Regions from separate parts of the Alteromonas sp. ABE4_545 genome, predicted to be linked through region 1. Evidence: predicted binding sites of a transcription regulator. Region 1 holds the regulator's gene; each other region holds the start of a gene.
What was found. The regulator sigma-54, encoded in region 1, starts transcription at its own class of promoters, with help from an activator protein. The targets are predictions, from matches to a motif close to GTTGGCACGNNNNTNGNNT.

Region 1 (3,139 bases):
GGTTCGCTGGTGACAATAATGGCAATGACTCTGTCCAAGCCAGGAAGCCGACCATGAGGGAGCGCAATACCATTACCAATACCTGTACTACCCATTTTTTCACGTGCTAATAAGGCCGTGAGTACGTCTACTTTGTCGACATTTGGGGTCGTTTTTTCGGCGATATCGCTAATGATTTCGAGAATTCTTTTTTTACTATTGCACTGAACCGCACACTCGGTGCGGTTCAGGCTAACAATGGCTTTAATATCCATGCTGTCTTAATTAGTGTTTTTTAAGCTTTTCTTTATGCTTGATCACTTGACGGTCGAGTTTATCGACCATGCTATCGATCGCAGCATACATATCGGTGTTTTCAGATGAAGCAAATACTTCTGCTCCACTCAAATGCATCGTGGCTTCGGCTTTTTGGTTGAGTTTCTCAACATTTAATATCACGTGCACGTTAGAAATATGATCAAAATGACGCTCAAGTTTGCTGAACTTGGTATCGACATAAGTACGCAAAGAATCTGTGATCTCAATATGATGACCAGTAAGGTTTATTTGCATAGTCGTCTTCCTTTTGGTTTGCAGCTTAATTAAATTAAGCTCTTGCGTTGGTTAGACGGTGGAATCGATAACGATTCCCGGTATTTTGCTATTGTCCGCCGGGCTACTTTAATGCCTTGGTCGGCCAACAATTGAGCAATCTTGCTGTCGCTGAGCGGTTTAGCTGGCTTTTCAGCCGCCACCAATTTTTTGATCAATGCACGAATAGCCGTTGAAGAGCATTCACCACCCGATTCAGTGGCAACATGGCTAGAGAAGAAGTATTTCAGTTCAAAAATACCTCTAGGTGTGTGCATGTACTTCTGCGTGGTAACACGCGATATCGTAGATTCGTGCATGTCCACCATTTCAGCTACGTCGTTCAGTACCATAGGCTTCATCATTTCTGGCCCATGTTCAAAGAAACCTAACTGTTGTTGTACGATACAGTTCGCTACTTTTAACAATGTCTCGTTGCGCGACTCCAAACTTTTTATAAACCATTTGGCTTCTTGCATATGAGAACGAATGAATTGGGAATCACTGCTGCTTTTCGAGTTTCGACTCATGGCTGCGTATTGCTGATTCACATTCAGTTTTGGCAGGCTGTCGGGGTTTAATTCAACACTCCAACGGCCGTTCTTTTTCGCTACCGATACGTCAGGAATCACGTATTCGGGTTCTTTTGTCACTAACGCACTGCCCGGGCGAGGGTTTAAGCTCTGGAGCAGTCGCATAGCTTCGCGTAACTCGTCTTCTTTCAGACGCGTTTTACGCATTAAGGTTCGATAATCTTTGCTGCCAAGTAAGTCAGTGTACTCTTGAATCAGCATTTTGGCTTCGGCAAGCCAAGGCGTGTCGGGCGAGAATTGCTTCAATTGCACCATCAAGCACTCTTGAGGTGAGCGCGAGCCAGAACCGATTGGGTCAAACATCTGAATGCGTTTAAGCACGCATTCCACTTCATCAAGCTCGACAGGCTCTTCTAGGTCTTCGTCTTCATTTATGCTGTTGAGAATATCTTCGATAGGCGAAGTGAGATAACCAGATTCGTCAATGGAATCAATGATGGCAATGGCAATAGCGCGGTCGAGGTCGCTGAATGGCGTGAGACGCATTTGCCACAATAAGTGCGCTTGAATATCGTCTGTTGTTTCGCCTTGATAAACGTGTTCATCGTCACTGCTTGAAGACGACGATGCGGGCGCTGATGAGGCCGAATAGTATTCATCCCATGTACTGTCGATAGGCAGTTCGTCGGGCAGTTCGTTTTTTTCTAGCGCATCACCACTTTCAATACTGTCTGAAGAAGACACCGTCGTCGACTCACCCTCAGTAAGCTTGTCTAAGTTACTTTTCTCTAGGTTGTCGAAATCGCTACCCTCTTCAACTTCAAGTAATGGGTTAGCGTCCAGCGCTTCCTGAATTTCCTGCTGGAGGTCTAGAGTGGAAAGCTGCAACAGCTTGATCGCCTGCTGGAGCTGCGGCGTCATCGTTAACTGTTGGCTGAATTTGAGTTGTAAAGATGGCTTCATCTACTTCTTATCTTAATACGCTTTAACCTGTAGTAGCTGGTTAGACAAATATTCCTTTGATACCCTAACTATAGCCTGAATTGCTCACCTAGGTATACATCCTTCACTTTTTGATTACTCAAAACGTCTTCGGCAGTACCCTGTGCAATTAACTCTCCGTGGCTCACGATGTAAGCTTTTTCGCATACATCCAGCGTCTCTCTAACGTTATGATCGGTAATCAAAATTCCGATGTCTCGATCACGCAAGTGTTGGATTATCTTCTTTATATCATTAACCGATATAGGATCAACACCAGCAAATGGTTCGTCCAACAAAATAAATTTGGGATCGGCGGCAAGTGCCCGTGCTATTTCTACTCGGCGGCGTTCGCCCCCTGATAAACTCATCCCTGTACTATTACGTATATGGTTGATGTTAAATTCATCAAGTAGTGAATCAGCTTCGCTTTCACGCTGGGCTTTTGTCAGCGCTTTGCGTGTTTGTAAAATCGCCATGATGTTTTCATACACGGTGAGTTTACGAAATATAGACGCTTCCTGAGGTAAATAGCCAATACCTTGTCGAGCGCGCTCATGCATCGGTTGATGCGTGAGTGAATGCTGGTCGATGGTAATGTTCCCTTTGTCTAAAGGAACAAGACCGACAATCATATAAAAGGTGGTGGTTTTACCCGCACCGTTGGGGCCGAGCAAGCCAACAATTTGTCCGGTTGATACTTCCAAACTTACATCGCGCACAACTTGGCGAGATTTATAAGATTTGGCGAGATGGGTCGCGGTTAATGTTGCCATTACTGCTCCGGTTCCTTTTCTTTCAACTGGTTAAATGACTCTGGGCTTAGTACGGTTTCAACCCCTTCACTGTCTGCGGCGCGAACTTGCTCTTTAATTAAGTCGAAAACAATATTATTACTGGTCATTTTAATGGTGTCGCGATCCAGTTTGGCGTCGCCAGCCATAGTCAATATGCGGTTGGCCACTTCATAGCGGATCTCGTTAGCGCTGGCAAATACGGTTTCACCATTGTCCAGATCCTGCTGATAGCTCGCCGGATTCCCAGTAGCAACAATG
Region 2 (3,139 bases), on a different contig from region 1:
ATCAGCAAAATCAATTTTTCTGATCGGATACACAAACAAGTCGATTTTATCATTGAGGTAATCGGGGTTCATGTAAGTGATCATGGTTCCGAAGAAAGGATCGCGAAAGGTATATTGCTCAACGCGTTGAAAATCGGCGATGGTTACAGGTACATTCAGGCTTGCCGTGTAGTCGCTAGACTGAAGAACTTGAGCGAGGTATTCACTAGAAAAAAGGTTGTCTTTTTGCGCATCAGCGATGAAATGTGAGGCCAGATTTTGAGAGAAACGCTTGTCAGCTTCATCGAGCTGAGTAAACAATGAGGTTTTAGACACATAAGGCAATTGGTAGTCATATTGCTTTATTTTGACATTGCGCCAATACACAGACACTTCGGCTCGCACTTCTTGCTCTGATGTCATGGGGATCAAAAACAACGACGCACTCGACAACGCAATATTAGATAATTCAGCAGCCTTTTCCGAATGCAAATTAACAGTGGAGAATGCGACTTTGTATTCGGCTTCTTTGTCGGCAAACATCACGTCTTGAAACATTTTTGAGTCTGCCAAGCTTTGATAGTAATACTGAGGCTCGACAACATTGACATGGCAATATTGAAATGCCGACTCATCGTTGAAGCTTTTACATGCTTTGCTTAACTCTTCGCTTGGCGAATCATAAAAAACGGCCAATGGGGGCAAGGTGTTTTCGTTATTTTTATCGTATTGCGCATCCACCATTTTATCCGTGCTTGCACAACCCGAAGCTAAAACAAGTACGCCCGTAATGGCGAACCAATGGCGTAAAAGGTTATGTCGTAAATCCATACACATATTGTACTGCGTGACTAGAGTATGCTTAATAGTGGCTTATGTATGGATAAAATAAAAGGGCCGATTGGGTTTAATAGCGCGATTTTTCTAACGGGTTCTGTTGGTAGGAGAATATTACGCGCATTTATAATAAATTTATAGTTTTATATATTTGTGTTGGTTTTTTCAGTGTGGCAATTAAAATTTATTATTGTGTCGATTAAAAATAAATAAAAACAGTGATTTAAATATGTTGTTTTTATGCTTTTTGTGTCGCATTTTTTTACACATGGCGGTGAGTTTAGTTGATTAAATGGTGTGTTGCTTGGCTTTGCGGTTTTGGCTTGCGTTTTGCATTTCTACGGTGAGGCTTGGTAGCAGTCTTCGCTACCTATCATTTCTAGGAAAAACCATGTTGAAATTGTTGAAACAAAAAGTACTTATTGCGATAGGTGCGTTTTTGTTATTTTTACCATTGAGCGGAGCAAAAGCGGCGGTTATTGAGCTGGCTTTGGTCATAGACGGCTCAACGGCGTTAGGCTCGTCTAACTTCGCATTGCAGCGCGATGCCTATGCGTCAATTTTTTCAGATGATTTTTACACCAACTATGTATCTTCAGCTGACACCTTGTATGTGTCGGTTTACCAGTTTTCAAATCAGGTGTCTGAGGTTGCTACCAGTGTACTCATTGATTCTGATACTGCTGCGGAAGGTTTAGCGGCGACAATCGCTGCTATGACTTATCTGACCGGTGGATCTACACGTGTTGGTAACGCTGTAAACTACGCTGTGGAAGATTTGATCACCAACAGCATTACAAGTGATCGCATGGTGATTGATGTGTCAATTGGCACCACGCCTTACTACAATGCATCGGCTATTTCTGCCGCGAGTAATGCTGTAGACGAGGGCGTAACAGTTAATGCGATTGGTGTAGGAACTGCTGTAAGCGAAACTTTCTTGCAGAATTTCACAACAGCGGGAAATGGGTTTTATATGACAGCAGCAAACTTTCAAACTTTTGAAGATGCTTTGTCACAAAAACTCTACAAAGAGGTGTATTTACCTTCTGTAAATGCGCCAACTAGTATGTATGGTTTGTTTATACTTGCTGCCTTTGGTTTTATGGGGCGTCGTATAGCTCGCTAAGCAATACATTGCGAATTCATTAGAGCGCCGTTAGTTTTCACTAACGGCGTTTTTGTATGCCGTGTTCAGTGTTTAATGAAGTGGCTAAGTGCGATATCAGCGCGGTATGTAATCGTTTTGTGTACGTCTCTTTTATAATCACTCTCGCGAGTAATAGGCCAACAGCGCCTGCGGGTATCAATACGTAAGCCGCAGTGCCAATTAACCATGCGGCGAGGCTCACACAGATAGCAATCATCACTATGGGAGTAAATGTATGTACTAAGGACATAGGGTTAAAAAAGCCGCCTTGGTACACTTGCTCATGGGCTTGCTCTAGTAAAACAAACTGCTGTTCTCTCGGCAGCTCGTTAATCTCTTTAAAACCGTCAATATATTCTTTGAATTGCATATGCGATTGTTATCCATCACTGTTTGCGCTGGTTTCTGCGCTTTTATCCAGCCTTGCGGCCACTATAGCGATACAGGTAAAAATAACCCCGTCTGGGCGATCATCATGCACGGTAATTTGTGCTTTATCTCGCAAGCTAAAAACCTTGTCTGCGATCGCAGCTATTTGCTGTCCCTGATGAGAAATGTCAAATTTTAGGTCCCAAAGATTACCTTTAATTTCAGCGCCGTCATAAGGGCCGTCAATTACATGGTATTTGCGTGTCCACGACCAGATTTTCCGTTTCAACGTAAAGCTGCCAATGTGTCCGGTGATTAGCCAAGTGGGTGACCATGAAAAGAGTTTCTTTTCGATATGTGCAACCTGTTGCTCTCCTTGGAACAACCCCCATTTAGTGCGGAAAAACGTCCATTCTCCACGGGCCGTAAACAGGGGGGAGTCTTGCTCATCAGTGATGTTCATTTGGCCTTTTAGGCTCAGTATTTTATTTGCAATATTCAGGGTGGTACTCATAACCGCTTCCTTTATGTGAGTACGTAGTTACTTAGGCATTAGGAGATACTGGCTCCCACAATTCAATGGGGGTACCTTCTGGGTCATATAAGCGCGCAAAACGACCATTGGGATAAACTTCGTCATTCACCTCAACATCAATGCCGGCATCACGCAGCTGACCGACCATGGCATCTAAGTTTGATACCGTGAAGTTAATCATCCATTGTTTACTGGCATCACCAAAATAGTCGGTGTCTGCTGAGAAGGGAGCAAATACGGTGTCGCCGCCCACTTGTTGCCATGGTTGG
Region 3 (3,139 bases), on a different contig from region 1:
ACCGAGCAAAGCAAAAAAATCGCCTTCATCTACGGTCAGGTCGATGCCTTTTAAGGCATGCACGCCACCGCGATAGGTTTTAGTTAACCCAGATATTGCTAACGCTTTCATTCAATTTGCCTGTGAATTTGTGTTCTGGAAGTTCAGCGTGTTGTAAACACGATTATGTAGGTAATGCTAAGTGCCGTCATTTTGCCATATTTCAAGGCAATAGGGTGAGGAATCCGACGGGGTGTGTGAGTGAAGAGACGATAGAAAAGGAAAACCCGCCATCAAGTGATGATTCACTATCAAGCGGGCTAGTTGGGGTCACCAGTTCACCATTCGTTACCCAATCATCCTGAAAAAATGAGGCTCTATTCCCTGAGCCCTAAGCAACGCACAGTGAGGAAGCTGTATTGACTATCGATTTGCGGCGTATGCTTCCGGATTTTCAGAAACTTCTACCACCACCTTACGATCGAAAAATGCTGTTTCGATGTTTTCGTTGTTACTGTTTTTCTCACCAAGCGCTACCGTGATAAGTTGGTTCTCACTCACACCATGGTTAACCAAGTATTGCTTCACACTGATTGCACGTTGCATAGACAATGCTTGGTTATACTTTTCGTTACCGCGCTGGTCAGCATGACCCGTTAGTTTTGCTTGTAAACCTGGGTAACGCTTTAACGCTGTGGCTATCAGGTCTAACTGCTCTTGGTAGTCTTTCGCAATGGTGTAAGAACCCGTGGTGAACTGAACATTACTTTCAACCGTCATAATTGGTAGTTCCTTATTTTCCTCAACCACTACGTGAGTCGTACGCGTTTCTTGTTTCAGGTCGCTTATAGAGTCACGCATTGCCAGTAACTCTTGCTCTTGTTCTGATAGCTGACGATTTTTCATCGCCAACTCTTGTTCTTGCTCTTTAATTTCTTCGTCTTGATAGTGATCATTCGTTACTGCCGCGCCGAATACTCCAGCAACAATGGCACCAACGGGGCCAGCAACCAAGCCACCGATCACGGCACCAGTACCAAGACCAATGCCTACTGCTTCATTGCGCTCCTGCTTTTCTTGTGCTGTTTCAGCATAAGTTGAAGTTGATACAGCACCCATAGACGTGATAAGTAAAGTTGCGATAATTGTCTTACGCATTGTCTTTCTCCGTTGCTTGTTTAAATTTAAAAACTTTCGATGGTTCTATTAAAACGGGTATTCATGGCAAGGAGCGGGCGAGGTTATGGCAAAGCAATGAAAGATAATGACAAAACATGCCGAACTAAGGCAGCACGCGCCGAATCAGTAACTTAAGCCATATTTGTACAAGGTACGGCGTGATAATATGGCAGAAAAATGGCACGAAAATGGAAATTCATTGAAATTCTGCCGTAGTCAGGTACGACAATAAAAACTGATATAGAGTGTCATCAAAATAAAATTAAGGATTACCCAGATGCCAAAAACCATTGCAATTGTGGAAGATGATATTGCTATTCGTGACAACTATACGGTCGCGTTGGAAAGCCAAGGTTATAAAGTTATCCCCTTTGGGGACCGCCCATCAGCGAGCGAGGCTTTTGCCCAACAATTACCTGACTTAGCAATCATTGATATTGGCTTACAGGATGAAATGGAAGGCGGCTTTTTGCTGTGCCAGCAAATTCGACAGCTCTCACAAACACTCCCTATTATATTTTTTACAGCACGAGACAACGACGTTGATACGATCAGTGGTTTGCGCATGGGTGCAGACGATTACCTGACCAAAGACATCAGTATGGCCCATTTACTCGCACGCGTGGCGGCCTTGTTCCGACGTACCGATTTACTTGCAGAGCCCAAGCAACAGAGTGAAATTATTAACCTTGGGCATTTACGTGTTGATGTGAGCCGTATGATAGTAACGTGGAAGGCAGAGCCGGTTGCACTAACGGTAACTGAATTCTGGATGCTTCACGCCATAATCAAACATCCCGGCCATGTAAAAAGCCGTCAACAGTTGATGGATGAATCTCGTATGGTGGTAGATGACTCCACGATTACATCGCACATTAAACGAATGCGTAAAAAGTTTATTCAACTCGACGACACCTTTGACCATATCGATACCGTTTACGGTATGGGTTATCGTTGGCAGGCCTAAGCGCGTGAAACTGCGTTTTTCAATTCGACTACAGCTCTTAGTATTATCGCTGTTTTTGTTTGCGATCCCCTGGTTAGGCTATAAATACGTCTGGGAGTTGGAACAATACCTACGCATTGGCCAAGAGCAAACCATGATTGGCACAGCCAGAGCCGTCGCCACCGCGCTGCATGAGCGCCCAGCGTTATTCGATAGTCAATCGTCTTACCTACAAAATGTTCGACCCGGTACAGACCTATACGCTCCGCCTATTGAGTTGCCCATACAACTAGACGGCAAACTCACCGACTGGCAAACCGTGGCGCCATTGATCGGGCATTACGACCAATCTCAAGTAGTGACCTGGTTTTCTGAAGAGGCGAAAAACGCCCCCGTGACTTTGTCATTCGATCACATGGTAGGCCGGTATAAACAGTTTTTATACGCCATGTTTTACGTTACCGATGATCACATTGTGTGGCGACAAAAGTCTTCACTGGCGGTAGACCAAAGTGACCATCTCTTGATTGGACTAACCGATAAAGAAGGCGAACTTCATCGCTATATTATCTCGCCCTATGATGCAGGCTGGGTAAACGCCTACACACTTCCGAAAGACCCCAATAGTTTTCGCGCCGAAAACAACGCTCTGGAAATTCAGGGTCGCTGGTTAGAAACCGCAACAGGCTACACCATAGAACTGCGCTTCCCGCTGGAAATGACATCAGGCTCATTGGCATTTGCACTGGTCGATGTTGATGACCCTCTGCGACGAAATAAACAATATGCCATCGGCACCGCCGACCCGAACCAAACCGACGCACTCGGCACAGTTGTGACGCCATCACCAGAAATTGAACAAATATTATCAGGGCTCAAGTACGCAGATTCCCGGGTATGGGTAATCGACAAGCACAAGCGTGTACTTGCCAGAGCGGGTGATATTTTGTCTGCACAAGGTTTAAAAGTACGTACGGCAAATGCTACCAGCAATTCTTGGTTCCGTTACATTGAAGAAAACTGGTTACACCCCCT
Region 4 (3,139 bases), on a different contig from region 1:
CCCTCGGCTCAACCTAATACCGTCTTTTGTCGAACCAGATTGGCTACCGTCACTAGGGATTAGTGCATCGACAACATAGAAAGGGATCAGCATTTGCGCACTGGCAACCACCGCGCGTGACTCAAGCCCTACAATACGCGCGTTCACCATCACCCCACCTTGGTGCTTAGCCATTGTACCTGTAAGCACGTATTCAATGGGCAAGCTACCGTCTATTTCCAAATAGTCACGGGTGAGCACGAAATCACCGTGCTCAGTAATACGGATGTAATCGGTCATTTTAAAATCGAGTACGGGAATGCGGAACTTGTGCAGTTCGTGAAGAAACGATTCTGCCATCTGCTGACCAAGCAAATTTGTTTGCTGTAAGTCTGAGTCTAGTAACGCGAAGTTTGTCACCCCGACGGGCGTTTTGTTAGACACATACTCCATATTAGACACTAGGTCTTGGGTCATATTCTTAACATAATCGCCAATGTGCTTAGTTAGCGGGCGACCTTTATACGCACCTTGTACACTGGAATAAAGCGAAGGTTGACCCAGCGCACCAAAATCGTCGGCTTCGTCGGCCTGCGCGCTCACTTGCGCAACGGGCGCTCGGTCCATGGCAGAAATATCAACAATGTTCAAAGAACGGCCGATTTCAGTTTCGTTAGCTTGTGTTTCGTCTTCGTCACTAAACACAGCACAGCCTGATAGCGTACATGTTAACAGCGCAATTGCACTCAAACTCTTCATCGGATTCATAGCCCGTTACCCCTTGTCTTCGGTTCGGTACAACCGCCCATTACGCGATGTCACCTGCTCTTGCTCCCAGAATAAATCAGCTGGGAAAAAGCGTGTAGCCGCCGCCACAATATCTTTTGATTGCGCGCTGATTATTCGAGCATTGACCATGGCACCCGATTCTTGAAACACCAGAGTACCGGTAATGAAAAAATCCACTCTGTCACTGGCTGACAGTTGGTCAATGTTTCGCGAAAACACGCGATCTGCATTATCACTGATTAATATATCGTTCGTAAGCTTAAACTCTTGAGTGATAAATCCGCGTTTTGTCGCTTCGGTGATCAACCCCTCTTCCAGTTGATGCCCTAATACCGCAAGGGGATGCTGCAAATTGGGGTCGTATTCCATACTATCAACAGGTACAAAGCCCACAACCGCATACCGAGATTGACGCGCGGGGCTTAACCCAGCAAATAGCTCGTTGGCTAACACGTAGGTGTAGTATTCCACATTCCCCAATGCTGAAGAGGGGGTAGTATTCGCTTGTGTCATGTTTTGACTGTTATCTGACGCGCAGCCAGTCAACATGCATAAGGTTAGGCCAATATAGCCAGCTGTGTGTAGTAAACGTTTAGCCATCATGAAAGTGCACCGTCAAAAAATTGCGATTATAAAAACTCGACAGCACTGCTCGCAAAAAACGTACCAACAAAACAATGTGTTCAATACTGTGAAGTCACGAACGACGATGTAAAATAAGGGGAGGTATTAACGGCAAAGCCTTGCCCTGCTCTGCCGAAAAAGGGCGACTTACTTTGCCGCCGTCAATAAACGCTGCCACAACGTTTGTACTTTATCTTGGTCTGCTATCTCAAGCTCTTTGTTTTCGAATGCACGCGTAAAGCTTGCTTGCATTCTTCGGTCTAACTCTTGTAACGAGGCATCGCTTTCCATCTCAAGAACACGCGCAATCACAGCGTAATGCCCTTGCAAGTAACTCGCGATAAACAAATATTCATCATCACCATGATCAACAACTGCATCTAATTCGTCATCAATACGTCGAAGTTGTGCTACTACCTCTGGTGAGGCTTGAATTTGTTCTTCCATCTGTGGTCCTTAGTTTACCGGATAAAGCACACGGTCATGAAAACCGGTGATCACTGATATGCGGCCCGCCCACGCTAAATCAAGCTGGGGGTCGCTGGTGTCGAGTATAAGTGGGCGCCCTGCGAGCGCCTGCAATTTTGCTTTGGTAGCGATGACCGTTAATGCGTCACGCCCTACTTGCTTCAAAAACATGGGGCTAAGCTGTTGATTGCCACGGCCCAAAATATGCCCTTGCCCGCCAATAACGGTAATCACCACACGGGTTGGATGCCCTTTGGTTAGGTCGATTAACTCGCCCGCAGTCACATCACTGGCAACGAGTGTTTGGCCTTTGACTACGTCTACACCTAACAAAGTGTTATCTAATCCGAGCAAGTCCATGACATTCGCCACTGTTGAACCAGAACCCATCACAAAATAATCGTCGGGATGATCTTCCATCAGCTCAATAATGTGATCGGCTATGTCGTTCAGCACCAACTCTTCGCTCTCTTTACCGCCCATTTTCACGGCTTGTACGTAAGTCAATTCGTTGGGTACTCGCATTTCACCGTAATGCTTAGCTAACACCTTGCCAGCCCGAAAAGCATTTTCGTCAATGTCGCGTACTTCGGCATCGCGTTCGCTGACTAACTCACCGTTGATCATCATATGCACCACACGCCCCGCCGCTGAAGGCGTAACGGCGTATACCCCTGAATGAATTTTACATCCTGCGGGTACGCCCAACACTGGCACGCGCTGCTCCACCATGGCACAAATATTTCGAGCTGTACCATCACCTCCGGCAAACAGCAATAAGTCGATACCGTGATTAACCAGTGCTTCGGCCGCACATTCCGAGTCAAAAGCTTCAGTTTGACTATTTGCCGGCGTGTAAATCACCTCACAAGCCAAACCAGCAGCTTGGCAGGCAGACTCGCCCATGTCACCGGCAGCCGTCACTATTTGCACTTCACTCGCGCTGGTTACGCATGCGAGCAAAGCGGTAGTCATTTTTTTAGGCGCTAGCTGTTCGGCACCGTTGGCCAACGCTTGCTGACGAACTTCTGCGCCATCACTGCCTTTGAGCGCCAGTGCCCCACCAATACCTGCATATGGGTTAACTAATACGCCAAGGCGAAATGTTTTAGTGGTCATGGTGCAAGCTCCTCTAACATCGCCAAAGTCAGTGCTGGAACATTAAAATGCGTAGCGAGCACCGACATAAAAGTGGCTGCTCGAGGTGGAAAGCCATGTTTCACATACTCTGTGAGTTGGGCAAACACATCGGCCGTAAAAGCATCGCGATCAGGTTCTG

Region 2: the regulator sigma-54 is predicted to act here: its motif matches at 1,134-1,152, upstream of ACXAH6_RS07360 (DUF1194 domain-containing protein).
Region 3: the regulator sigma-54 is predicted to act here: its motif matches at 1,335-1,353, upstream of pdsR (proteobacterial dedicated sortase system response regulator).
Region 4: the regulator sigma-54 is predicted to act here: its motif matches at 1,421-1,439, upstream of ACXAH6_RS12480 (FlgO family outer membrane protein).

Annotation. Positions count from the first base shown of each region.
Region 1 covers NZ_JBSWYY010000006.1:60,480-63,618, forward strand. The annotation lists gene ptsN (PTS IIA-like nitrogen regulatory protein PtsN) at 1-254, opposite strand, end outside; gene hpf (ribosome hibernation promoting factor) at 265-552, opposite strand; gene ACXAH6_RS07890 (RNA polymerase factor sigma-54) at 582-2,066, opposite strand; gene lptB (LPS export ABC transporter ATP-binding protein) at 2,135-2,860, opposite strand; gene lptA (lipopolysaccharide transport periplasmic protein LptA) at 2,860-3,139, opposite strand, start outside.
Region 2 covers NZ_JBSWYY010000005.1:219,598-222,736, reverse strand. The annotation lists gene ACXAH6_RS07365 (hypothetical protein) at 1-810, opposite strand, end outside; gene ACXAH6_RS07360 (DUF1194 domain-containing protein) at 1,208-1,945, shown strand; gene ACXAH6_RS07355 (hypothetical protein) at 1,986-2,336, opposite strand; gene ACXAH6_RS07350 (LURP-one-related/scramblase family protein) at 2,346-2,849, opposite strand; gene ACXAH6_RS07345 (VOC family protein) at 2,881-3,139, opposite strand, start outside.
Region 3 covers NZ_JBSWYY010000045.1:5,088-8,226, forward strand. The annotation lists gene ACXAH6_RS19745 (ABC transporter ATP-binding protein) at 1-111, opposite strand, end outside; gene pdsO (sortase-associated OmpA-like protein PdsO) at 403-1,137, opposite strand; gene pdsR (proteobacterial dedicated sortase system response regulator) at 1,436-2,125, shown strand; gene pdsS (proteobacterial dedicated sortase system histidine kinase) at 2,130-3,139, shown strand, end outside.
Region 4 covers NZ_JBSWYY010000012.1:78,142-81,280, reverse strand. The annotation lists gene ACXAH6_RS12485 (FlgO family outer membrane protein) at 1-747, opposite strand, end outside; gene ACXAH6_RS12480 (FlgO family outer membrane protein) at 754-1,371, opposite strand; gene ACXAH6_RS12475 (YfcL family protein) at 1,540-1,839, opposite strand; gene ACXAH6_RS12470 (ATP-NAD kinase family protein) at 1,849-2,979, opposite strand; gene ACXAH6_RS12465 (elongation factor P hydroxylase) at 2,976-3,139, opposite strand, start outside.